Regions from separate parts of the Nonomuraea sp. NPDC050227 genome, predicted to be linked through region 1. Evidence: riboswitches for the same ligand, from Rfam matches in the RefSeq annotation. Region 1 holds a riboswitch; each other region holds the start of a gene.
The links. A riboswitch is a leader RNA that binds a small molecule or an ion and turns the genes downstream of it on or off. The one in region 1 is predicted to bind cyclic di-AMP.
Positions count from the first base shown of each region.

Region 2: it holds a riboswitch for cyclic di-AMP, as region 1 does, so the genes downstream of both, ACIBK9_RS30310 (C40 family peptidase) here and ACIBK9_RS05750 (NlpC/P60 family protein) in region 1, are expected to answer to the same signal.
Region 3: it holds a riboswitch for cyclic di-AMP, as region 1 does, so the genes downstream of both, ACIBK9_RS42440 (C40 family peptidase) here and ACIBK9_RS05750 (NlpC/P60 family protein) in region 1, are expected to answer to the same signal.

Region 1 is NZ_JBITJF010000001.1:1,087,367-1,090,630, forward strand. It holds gene ACIBK9_RS05745 (LuxR C-terminal-related transcriptional regulator) at 96-308, shown strand; gene ACIBK9_RS05750 (NlpC/P60 family protein) at 381-1,424, opposite strand; cyclic di-AMP (ydaO/yuaA leader) riboswitch at 1,431-1,582, opposite strand; gene ACIBK9_RS05755 (amino-acid N-acetyltransferase) at 1,870-2,439, shown strand; gene ACIBK9_RS05760 (RDD family protein) at 2,525-3,264, shown strand, end outside.
Region 2 is NZ_JBITJF010000008.1:278,284-281,547, forward strand. It holds gene ACIBK9_RS30300 (M48 family metallopeptidase) at 1-653, opposite strand, end outside; gene ACIBK9_RS30305 (hypothetical protein) at 665-1,498, opposite strand; gene ACIBK9_RS30310 (C40 family peptidase) at 1,669-2,151, opposite strand; cyclic di-AMP (ydaO/yuaA leader) riboswitch at 2,282-2,445, opposite strand; gene ACIBK9_RS30315 (NlpC/P60 family protein) at 2,796-3,264, opposite strand, start outside.
Region 3 is NZ_JBITJF010000014.1:226,540-229,803, reverse strand. It holds gene ACIBK9_RS42450 (branched-chain amino acid aminotransferase) at 1-245, opposite strand, end outside; gene ACIBK9_RS42445 (3-isopropylmalate dehydrogenase) at 446-1,492, opposite strand; cyclic di-AMP (ydaO/yuaA leader) riboswitch at 1,592-1,751, shown strand; gene ACIBK9_RS42440 (C40 family peptidase) at 1,782-2,345, shown strand; gene ACIBK9_RS42435 (NAD(P)-dependent alcohol dehydrogenase) at 2,329-3,264, opposite strand, start outside.

The DNA.
Region 1 (3,264 bases):
TGACGACCTTTCCGCGATGCGTTTACCTTCACCGAGACGAGCGGCTTTGCTTCGCCTGAAAGGTCCGAGTTCTGCTGTTTGGGGGAGGGCTCCCGGTGGATGTGCTCACAGAAGGCGTTGAGCTGAGCCACGCGGATTTGGCGTTACTGGCCGAGCTGGCCAGGGGAGTGACGGTCGATCGGGTCGGCAGGCGGCTGGATATCAGCGGACGGACCGTACGGCGCAGGCTGAGGGGCATCTGCGACCGCATCGGCGTGGCCACGGCGATCGAGGCCGTGGCATGGGCGGCGCGCCGCCAGCTCATCTAGCGGCGCTCATCTGGTGGCGCTCATCATCCAGTGACGCTGGGCGAACCGGCGCTGGGGGAAGCGGCGCGCGGATCAGTCCGCGATGCGCACGCCGCCGGCGAACGGCCGCCCGCCGATCGGGGCGACCCGCACGACGTCACCCGTCCGCGGAGCGTGGACCATCATGCCGCCGCCGATGTAGATGCCGACGTGGTGCAGGTCGCTGTAGAAGAACACCAGGTCGCCGGGGCGCAGCTGGTCGCGGCTGACCTGCCTGCCGGCCGTCCACTGGTCGCCGGTGTAGTGGGGGAGCGAGATGCCCACGCGCTGGTAGGCGGCCATCACCAGCCCGGAGCAGTCGTAGGAGCGCGGCCCTTCGGCGCCCCACACGTACGGCTTGAGCTGCTGGGTGAGGGCCCACTTGACGGCCTGGGCGGCCTTGCCGTCGCCGATCACCGGCAGGTTGACGCGCACGGCCCGGGTGCCGGGACGGCCGGCCTCGCCGACGGCCCGCCGGTAGAGGTTGCTCTCGACCTTGGTGACCAGCTTGGTGATCTTCGAGCGCCTGCTCTCCAGGTCGGTGACGAGCTTCTGGACCTCGGCGATGCGGGTCTTGGCGCCGGCCCTGGCCCGCTCGGCGGCCTCCATGGCCCTGGCGAGCTGGTTGACCTCCTCGCCCTGCTGCTGTTCGAGCGCGTACGTGGTCGCGGCTCGGTCGAGGAAGGTCTCGGGGTCGCCGGACTGGGCGAAGGCCAGGGCCTTGTCCAGGCCGCCGGTGATGTAGGCGTTCTGGGCGAGCAGCGAGGCCCTGGCGCGCTTGGCGGCCAGATCGGACTCGCTGGTGGCCAGGATCTTCTGGGCGGAGTCGTTGGCCTTCTGGGCGGCCTTCAGCCGTTCGCGCTGCTCGTTGTACTGCTCGGCCAGCGTCTCGATCTCTTCGTGCAGCTTCTCCACCTGGTCGGAGAGCTCCGAGAGCGACGGCTTCGGGTCGGCGGCGGCGGAGCCGACGGGGACGGCGAACAGCATCGCGGCGACGGTGACGCCGATGACGCCGAGGCGGCGTGCGCGCCTGGCCTGCTCCTGGGGGCGGGCGTGCCTGCCCCCGGACTTCCCCGAGCGGTCGAACGTCCGCTTCACCAACCGAGCTCCTCTCATCGACGCCGGCCGGGTTAGCTGACGGGTTCGGGCCGGAGCAGCCCTACCGAGATGGTCGGATTCACCCCAAGTGGCGGCGCCAGGTGCTCGCCGCCGTTGGTTCCCCGGCTTCCCTTGCGGGAATTGGGCGTGTCTTTCCGCGCGCATTACGCGGAGAACATCGTCGCTGGACACTAATGCACTCCGGGTTCACGCTCAACCGGAACTGCCGAGTCTGTAGAGGTTTCACAACTGAAGGGTCACAAGGTGATCTCGTGGGTAGCCGTACGGAAGCAGGCTTCTGCACCTTTTGTCCAGCATTCGGGGTGCTGAGGTCTGGAGGAAAGCTCCAAGTCGGCCCGTGTTCACCTGACCACGGGATGTGATGAGATGCCCGAGACGTGGGATTTAGGGCCGAGCCGTAATGAGATCTGTACCCTGGAGAGCCATGGAGCAGGTGGCCGAAGTGGCAGTCCCCGAGACCGCGGTCGTGGTCAGGCGTGCGCGCACGCCCGACGTGCGTGCGATCAGGCGTCTCGTGGACACCTACGCGGGCGCGGGGCCGCGGCTCCTGGAGAAGGCCACGGTCACGCTGTACGAGGACGTCCAGGAGTTCTGGGTGGCCGAGCGGGGCGGGGAGGTCGTCGGCTGCGGCGCGCTCCACGTGCTCTGGGAGGACCTCGCCGAGGTCCGTACGGTGGCCGTCGATCCCGCGTGCCGGGGGCTGGGTGTGGGGCGGCGGATCGTCTCGGCACTCGTCCGGCAGGCGAAGGATCTGGGGCTGCGGCGTGTATTCTGTCTGACTTTTGAGGTCGACTTCTTCGCGAGGCACGGTTTCCGCCCCATCCAGGGCACACCGGTCTCACCCGAGGTCTACGCCGAGTTGCTGGCCTCGTACGACGAGGGTGTGGCGGAGTTCCTTGATCTGGAACACGTCAAACCGAACACCCTTGGCAACACCCGCATGCTGCTGCATCTGACATCGGGTGACGCGGACCTTGACCACTTGGAAAGGTGATTGTTGATACCTATGTCGATACGTTGGGCAGCACAGGCATGTGTCCTGACACGTGCCACATGCGCACTCGAAGCGAGGTGACACGGTGAGCACCGGACAGCCGCCGTACCCACAGGACGATTCCGGCGAGAACCCCGAGTACGGTCAGCACCACGGCCGTCGGCCCGGTGAGCCCGACCCGGACGTGACTGTGGTCGGCTACCGGGCGGACGATGCCTTCGGCCAGCCCCCATACGGTCAGCAGCAGCAACAGGGCTATGGCCAGCAACAGCAGTACGGCCAGCAACAGCAGCAGTACGGCCAGCAGCAGGGCTACGGCCAGCAGCCCCAGTACGGCCAGCAGGCCGCCCCGGGTCAGCAGGGCTACGGCCAGCAGCAGGGCTACGGCCAGCAGCCGCAGTCCTCCGGCCAGCAGTACACGCAGCCCGGCTACGGCCAGGAGGCCCAGTACGGCCAGCAGGCCGCCTCGGGTCAGCAGGGTTACGGCCAGCAGCCGCAGTCCTCGGGCCAGCAGTACACGCAGCCCGGCTACGGCCAGGAAGCCCAGTACGGCCAGCAGGGCTACGGCCAGCAGCCCGCCTCCGGCCAGCAGTACGCCCAGCCCGGCTACGGCCAGCAGGCCGCCTCCGGTCAGCAGGGCTACGGTCAGGAGGGCCAGTACGGCCAGCAGGCCGCCTCGGGCCAGCAGGGCTACGGCCAGCAGCAGGGCTACGGCCAGCAGCCGCAGTCCCTACCCGACTACAGCCAGCAGCAGGGCTACGGCCAGGACGCCCAGTACGGCCAGCAGGCCGCCTCGGGTCAGCAGGGTTACGGCCAGCAGCCGCA
Region 2 (3,264 bases), on a different contig from region 1:
GTGAACGCGACCACGGCCAGGATCACGCCGCCGACCAGGGCCAGGGCGGCGCCGGCGGCGCGCCTGGAGCGGGATTCCACGCGTTGCCGTTCGCGGGCGATCAGGTGCTCCGCCGTTCCCGTCAGCTTGCCGGTTCCTGGACGGGCCTCGACGCCTTCGGCGAAGGGGGTGGCGGGATCGCCCGCGCCCTTGCCAGGGCCCTTGCCCTCGCCTCCACCTTTGCCGCCCTTGCCGGGGTGGTCCGGGGGCTCGTCGGGGGCCTCGGGGCTCCTGCCGGGGGTGTCCGTGCCATCGGCGGCCTGCGCGCAGGGCTGGGCGTCGGCGGCGGGGGCGTCGGCGTGGGTCGCGTGGGGGCGGTCGTCGGGGGTGGGGGGTCGGGGGTGACGGGGGTCCTCGGTGTCGGGGTCGGCGTCCGCGTCGGGGCGGGCGTCCGGATAGTCCGGATCGTCGGCGTGGCCCGGGGACTCGGGGGGCTCGTTGGTGCCGGACGGCTCCGGCGGCGCACCGTCACCGGGCCGGTCTCCGCCGTCGTCCCTGATGGCCACACCGCCGCCGTGCGCCGCCGCGACCGCCGTGCCGGGCTCGTCGGCCCCTCTGGCGACCGCTCCGGCGGGCTCGTCCCCTTCCCGGGGCGGGTCGTTCCGCTCGCTCATCTGCCTCCCCTTCACGCGAGCTGCTCTCGTACGTACTCGCGCCACCGTGCCGCCAGCGTCTCGGCGGTGAGCCCCACGGAGGCGAGCGCCTGATCGACGCCGGCCACGCGGGCATCACGGTAGAGCCGTACCAGGGTCCCGTCACCGAACCGGTCTGCGAGGAAGCGACACGCCATCCATGCCTCCTGGTACGCCCGCGCGAGCCGTCCGGGATCGGCGGCCGTGGGGGCGAAAGCCGCAGGTCCGGGCAACTCGCTCGGCAGCCGGCCGGCCTGTACGTCGGCGGCGAGTTCGGCGGCGGCCGTCCTGACGGGGAGCCCCGCGTCGCGGTAGGCCACGTAGTCGGCGAACCCCTCGTAGAGCCAGACGGGCAGCCGGTCGGTGCCCGCGGCGACGTGGGTGAGCTCATGGGTGAGGACGACGTCGCGTCCCGTGGGGGTGAGCCGGGCGAACGAGCCGGGCACGACGATCACCCTGGCGCCGTCGGCAACCGCGGCCAGCCCGTCCAGCGGGCCCGTGCCGGCCAGCCCGGCCGCCTCGGCGTCGGAGTCCGGCACGACGACCAGCGCGCGCACCGGCCGGCCGAGCACCGCGGACACCCGCCGTCCGGCGAGATCCGCGCGGCGGGCCAGATCGGCGAGCACGCCGGGCTCCGCGCGGTGCCCCACGACCACGGACCGCGCGCCGCGGGCAACCTGACCGCCGTCGCTCCACAACCCGCGCGCCCCGGCGGGCAGGACGGCGGCGGGCGGCGCGTCGGCGACCACGAGCACCGCCGTCGACAGCAGCAGGATCGAGAGGAGCAGCCGCGGACCGCGAAGGGACGGACGCACCTGCGAGGACACGGCCCGATGCTAGTAGGCCCACGCCCCTCCCGGCCCCTTCCCGAGACCGGGCCCTCCGCCGGACCGATCCCGTCGCGGAGCCGGGCCCTCCGCCGGACCGGGTCCTGCTCGGGGCCGGGCATGCGACAGGCCCCGGCCCGGACCGGGGAGGGTCCGGGCGGGGCCCGTTGTCACGCGCCGGGACGCACCGCGCCGACGAACGACGACTTCCGCCATCCGCCCAGTTTGTCGATGCGCACCCGTTCGCCGGTCCGCGGCGAATGGACCATCTTGCCGTGGCCGACGTACATGCCGACGTGGCCCAGCCCGTTGAAGAACATCAGGTCGCCCGGCTTGAGATTGCGCCAGGAGACCTTGCGCTTGATGCGGGCGAACTGGCTGTTCGTCACGCGCGGGAGTCGTACCCCGGCCTTCTTCCAGGCGTACTGGACGAGTCCGGAGCAGTCGAACGCACCAGGGCCCGTGGCCCCGTACCGGTACGGGTCGCCGACCTGATGCTTGGCGACGGCGACGGCCCTGCGGGCCTTCGACGCCTGCCGCGCGGCCTTGGCCGACTTGGCAGACCTGACGGTCTTCGCCGACTTGGCCGACTTCGCAGTGGCCGCCTTGGCGGTGCTGGACACCGCGGTGAGCCTGGCGGCCGATTCGCTCACCGTCTGCGCCCCGGCCGGCACGGCATGGAGAACCGCACCTCCGGCCGTCACGGTCATCGTGAGTGCGACGCCCCTCAGGGCAAGACGGGACAGACGGGGGTTATGCAGGGAGGTAGACAGGATTTCTCCTTGTGTCTTCCACGAACGCCTACCGGGTTAGCTGACGGATTCGGGCCTGGAAGTCGCCCTACGGCGCGAAGACGCGCCGATTCACCCCTGATCCCGGGGGATGACGGGATCTGTGGGTCCCCGGCTCCGTGCCTCCTGGCTGCACGGACTCGGCAGGTCGCCGCCCGATGGTTGTGCCTGAACGGGGATATCGGCGGCGACCGCTGGATTTTTATCTGGTCCGCATCGGGGTTCCGATGTCGATCCGCGGTGCGCATGGCTTGCTGACCGCGACGCCAGAAACTACGCCGACGGGTCAAGATTTGGCAAAGAGAGACTCGGCCTGTAAAGATCAGATAAAGGTGCAAGTAAAGGGTGAAACCCCTGCTGGACCTCAGGGTTCCGTTACCGGTTTGTGACCCTTCTCACACTTCCCGACACACCCGATTGTCAGGGCACTTTCGCCCCATTTGTCCCGTTCGCCGCAGCGATCACGGGCACGCCGAAGCCGCCCGAGATTTCGGGCGGGGGCCGAGTCAGGGGCGGATGGCTCCGACGAGCGGGCGGCCGTAGTCGGCGAGGCGGACGACCTTGACGACGTCGCCCGTCTGCGGCGCATGGACGATCTTGCCGCCGCCCGCGTAGATGCTGACGTGCCCGAGCCCCTCGCTGAAGATGAGGTCACCCGGCTGGAGGTCCTTGAGGTCCACCTTCCGGCTCGCGCCCCAGGCCCACTGCTGCCAGGTCGTACGCGGCAGTGAGACGCCGGCGGCGCGCCAGGCCGCCTGCGTCAGCCCTGAGCAGTCGTAGCCGCGCGGGCCCGTGCCCCCGTAGATGTACGGCTTGCCCACCTGGGCGAAGGCGAAGTTCAGGACGGCCGCCGCGCTGCCCGAGGCGGGACCGGTGTACTTGATGCCGGTGCTGTTGGGGTTGCCCGGGTTGTAGGCCCCCAGCTTGTCCAGGAGCTTCTTCTGCTGGCCGACCAGCTTCAGCACCTCGGCCCGC
Region 3 (3,264 bases), on a different contig from region 1:
TTCAGGCCCTCGAACAGCTCCTGCGCATAGTGGAAGACCGAGGTCGCGGGGTCGAGCGAGAGCGGCCCGTACGGCATGAGCCGGGCGTCGTGCCAGCCCTCGCCGTCGGTGTAGTCGATCGAGATCATGTGGTCGGTGAAGACCTGCCCGAACCCGGGGTTCGCCAGTACCTGCTCCCGCTCGGCCGCGGTGCGAGCGTGGTCGGAATGCTGCACGTCGAAGCTGAGCTTCTGAGCGATGGTCATGACGGAGGTCCTTCTCTCTACGAATCTGCGACTTCGAAAGCTGATTCTGTTAGCTACTGCCCGCGAGCAGTATTCGTACTTCCTAGTGTCTCGCGATTTGGGATGGCAAGAGGCAGTTGGGGTGGTTAGAACCGGCGAACGCGAAAAAGCGCCTGGCAGTCCGTGTTCGGACCGCCAGGCGCGTGCGGGGCTAGGCGGTCCTAGCCGGCTACTCGCGCGGCGATGTCGTCGCCGATCTCGCTGGTCGTGCGGCCGGCGCGGCCGGTCACCCGCTCGGCGATGTCGGCGGCCACGGCCTGCTCGACCTTGGCGGCCTCGGCGTGCAGGCCGAGGTGGTCGAGGAGCATGCCCACGGACAGGATGGTGGCGGTCGGGTCGGCCTTGCCCTGACCGGCGATGTCGGGCGCGCTGCCGTGCACCGGCTCGAACATGCTCGGCGAGGTGCGCTCGGGGTTGATGTTGCCGCTGGCCGCCAGGCCGATGCCGCCGGCGATGGCGGCGCCGAGGTCGGTGATGATGTCGCCGAACAGGTTGTCGGTGACGATCACGTCGAAGCGCTCGGGCTGGGTGACGAAGAACATCGAGGCCGCGTCGATGTGGCTGTAGTCGGTGGTGACGTCGGGGAACTCCGCGGCCACGCGGTTGACCGTGCGCTGCCAGAGGTCGCCGGCGAAGGTGAGCACGTTCGTCTTGTGGACGAGCGTGAGCTTCTTGCGGGGCCGCGACTGAGCCTTCTGGAAGGCGTACCGCACGACGCGCTCGACGCCGTGGGCGGTGTTCAGCGACTCCTGGGTGGCGATCTCGTGCGGCGTGCCGCGGCGCATGACGCCGCCGGTGCCCGCGTAGAGGCCCTCGGTGCCCTCGCGGACGACGACCATGTCGATGTGCTCGGCGGTGGCGCCGGCCAACGCGGTCTCGACGCCGGGGAACAGCTTGACCGGACGCAGGTTGACGTAGTGGTCGAACTCGAACCTGAGCTTGAGCAGCAGGTCGCGCTCCAGGATGCCGGGCGGCACGCTGGGGTCGCCCACGGCGCCGAGCAGGATCGCGTCGTAGCCGCGCAGCTCTTCGAGCACCGCGTCGGGCAGGGTCTCGCCCGTGCGGTGGTAGCGGGCTGCGCCCAGGTCGTAGTGGGTGGGCTCGATCTTCGTGCCCACGGCCTCCAGGACCTTGAGCCCTTCGGCTACGACCTCGGCGCCGATGCCATCCCCGGGGATGACGGCCAGGCGGATGTTACGCGACTCCATGGGCGGTACCTTACCGGCTCGTCTCGGCTGACGAACACATCATCTCAACAATCGGACAATCCGTTTTGGGGGGATTGCGACCTTTTGACCGTTTCGTTAGAGTCCGACGAGCCTAATCCACGCAGCCGCTGCGTGGAGCCGGGGACCCATCTTTCCCCCCGGGGCGAATCGGCTGCGCCTCCCCCCCGAGGAGCCGCCGTAGGGCTACTTCCAGGCCCGAGCCCGTCAGCTAACCCGGTCGGCCACGTGGAAGGACAGTCCCCTGTCTAGCATCGCCATCCTTGTGGCGGTGGCAGCGGGCGCCGCAGGTCTCGTGCCTGCCGCCCCCGCGGCTCCCGCCGCTCCGGCCGCCCCCACCTCCTCCATCACCCTCACCGGCCCCCAGGTGAAACAGGTCCAGGAACGGCACGCGCCGAAACCGGCCTGGAAGGTCGCCCTCGAATACGCCATGGACAAGCGCGGCACCCCGTACGTGTGGGGCGGCGCCAGCGAACGGGGCTACGACTGCTCGGGCCTCATGCTCCGGGCCTACGAGGACGCCGGCATCGAGCTCCCCAGAACCGCCGCGGAGCAGTACGGCGCCTTCTCCAGGAAGATCGCCTGGAAGGACCTCAAGCCAGGCGATCTGGTGTTCTTCAGCGGCCTCGGCCACGTCGGCATGATCTCCAAGCCCGGCTACATGGTCCACTCCCCCCACACCGGCGACGTGGTGAAGGAGGAACGCCTGTCGCAGTGGCGCAGGCAGGCCTTCGTCGGCGCGGTACGCCCCGACCCCAAGGGCGTCAAGCGCTGGGCCGACTACAAGCAGCTCCAGAAGGCCCCCGCCCCCGCCATGCTCACCGCGACCCTGTGACGACGACCTTCCCCGGGGCGTGCCCCTCCTCCTGGTAGCGGACGGCCGCCGGGAGCTCGCCGAAGGGGAAGGTCCTGTCGATGACCGGGGTGACCGCGCCCCGCTCGATCAGCCCGGTCAGCGTCAGCAGGTTCGCCCTGTTGCTCCCGCAGCGGACGACGTCCGCCCTGACGATCCGCTGCGGGACGAAGGGCCCCGACGCGAGCGCGGCGAACATGTGGCCGGCCGGCTGCACCCAGCGGCCGGCCGGCCCGCCGACCAGCACGTACGTGCCCTTCCTGGTCAGGACGCGGCGGCAGTCCGTCAGCCGGCGGCCGCCCGCCACGTCGAGCAGCAGGTCGAAGCGCCGGCCCGAGGCCGCGAAGTCCTCCTTGGTGTGGTCGATGACGTCGTCCGCGCCGAGCGAGCGGACCAGGTCCGCGTTGCGCCCGCTGCACACGCCCGTGACGTGCGCCCCCAGCGCCTTGGCGAGCTGCACGGCGAACGTGCCCACGCCGCCGGACGCGCCGTTGACCAGCACCTTCTGGCCCGGCTGGAGGCGTCCCTCGTCGCGCAGCGCGATCAGCGCGGTGTTGGCCGCCATCGGCACCGCCGCCGCCTGCTCGAACGACAGGCCCGCCGGTCTGGGCGCCACCTCGCCCTGCCGCAGGCAGACGTACTCGCCGAAGCCGCCCCCGAGCGACATCGCGTACACCTCGTCGCCGGGACGGAACAGCGTGACGTCCTTGCCGGCCGCCTCGACCTCCCCCGCCACGTCGGCCCCGAGGACGGCGATGCGCGGCCGGCGCAGCCCGACCCCGCCGCCCATGACCCGGGCCAGGTACGGCTCCCCCCGCATGAAGTGCCAGTCGTAGGGCTGCACGGACGTGGCCCGCACCCGGACCAGCACCTCGTCGTCGCGCGGCACGGGCCGCTCGAC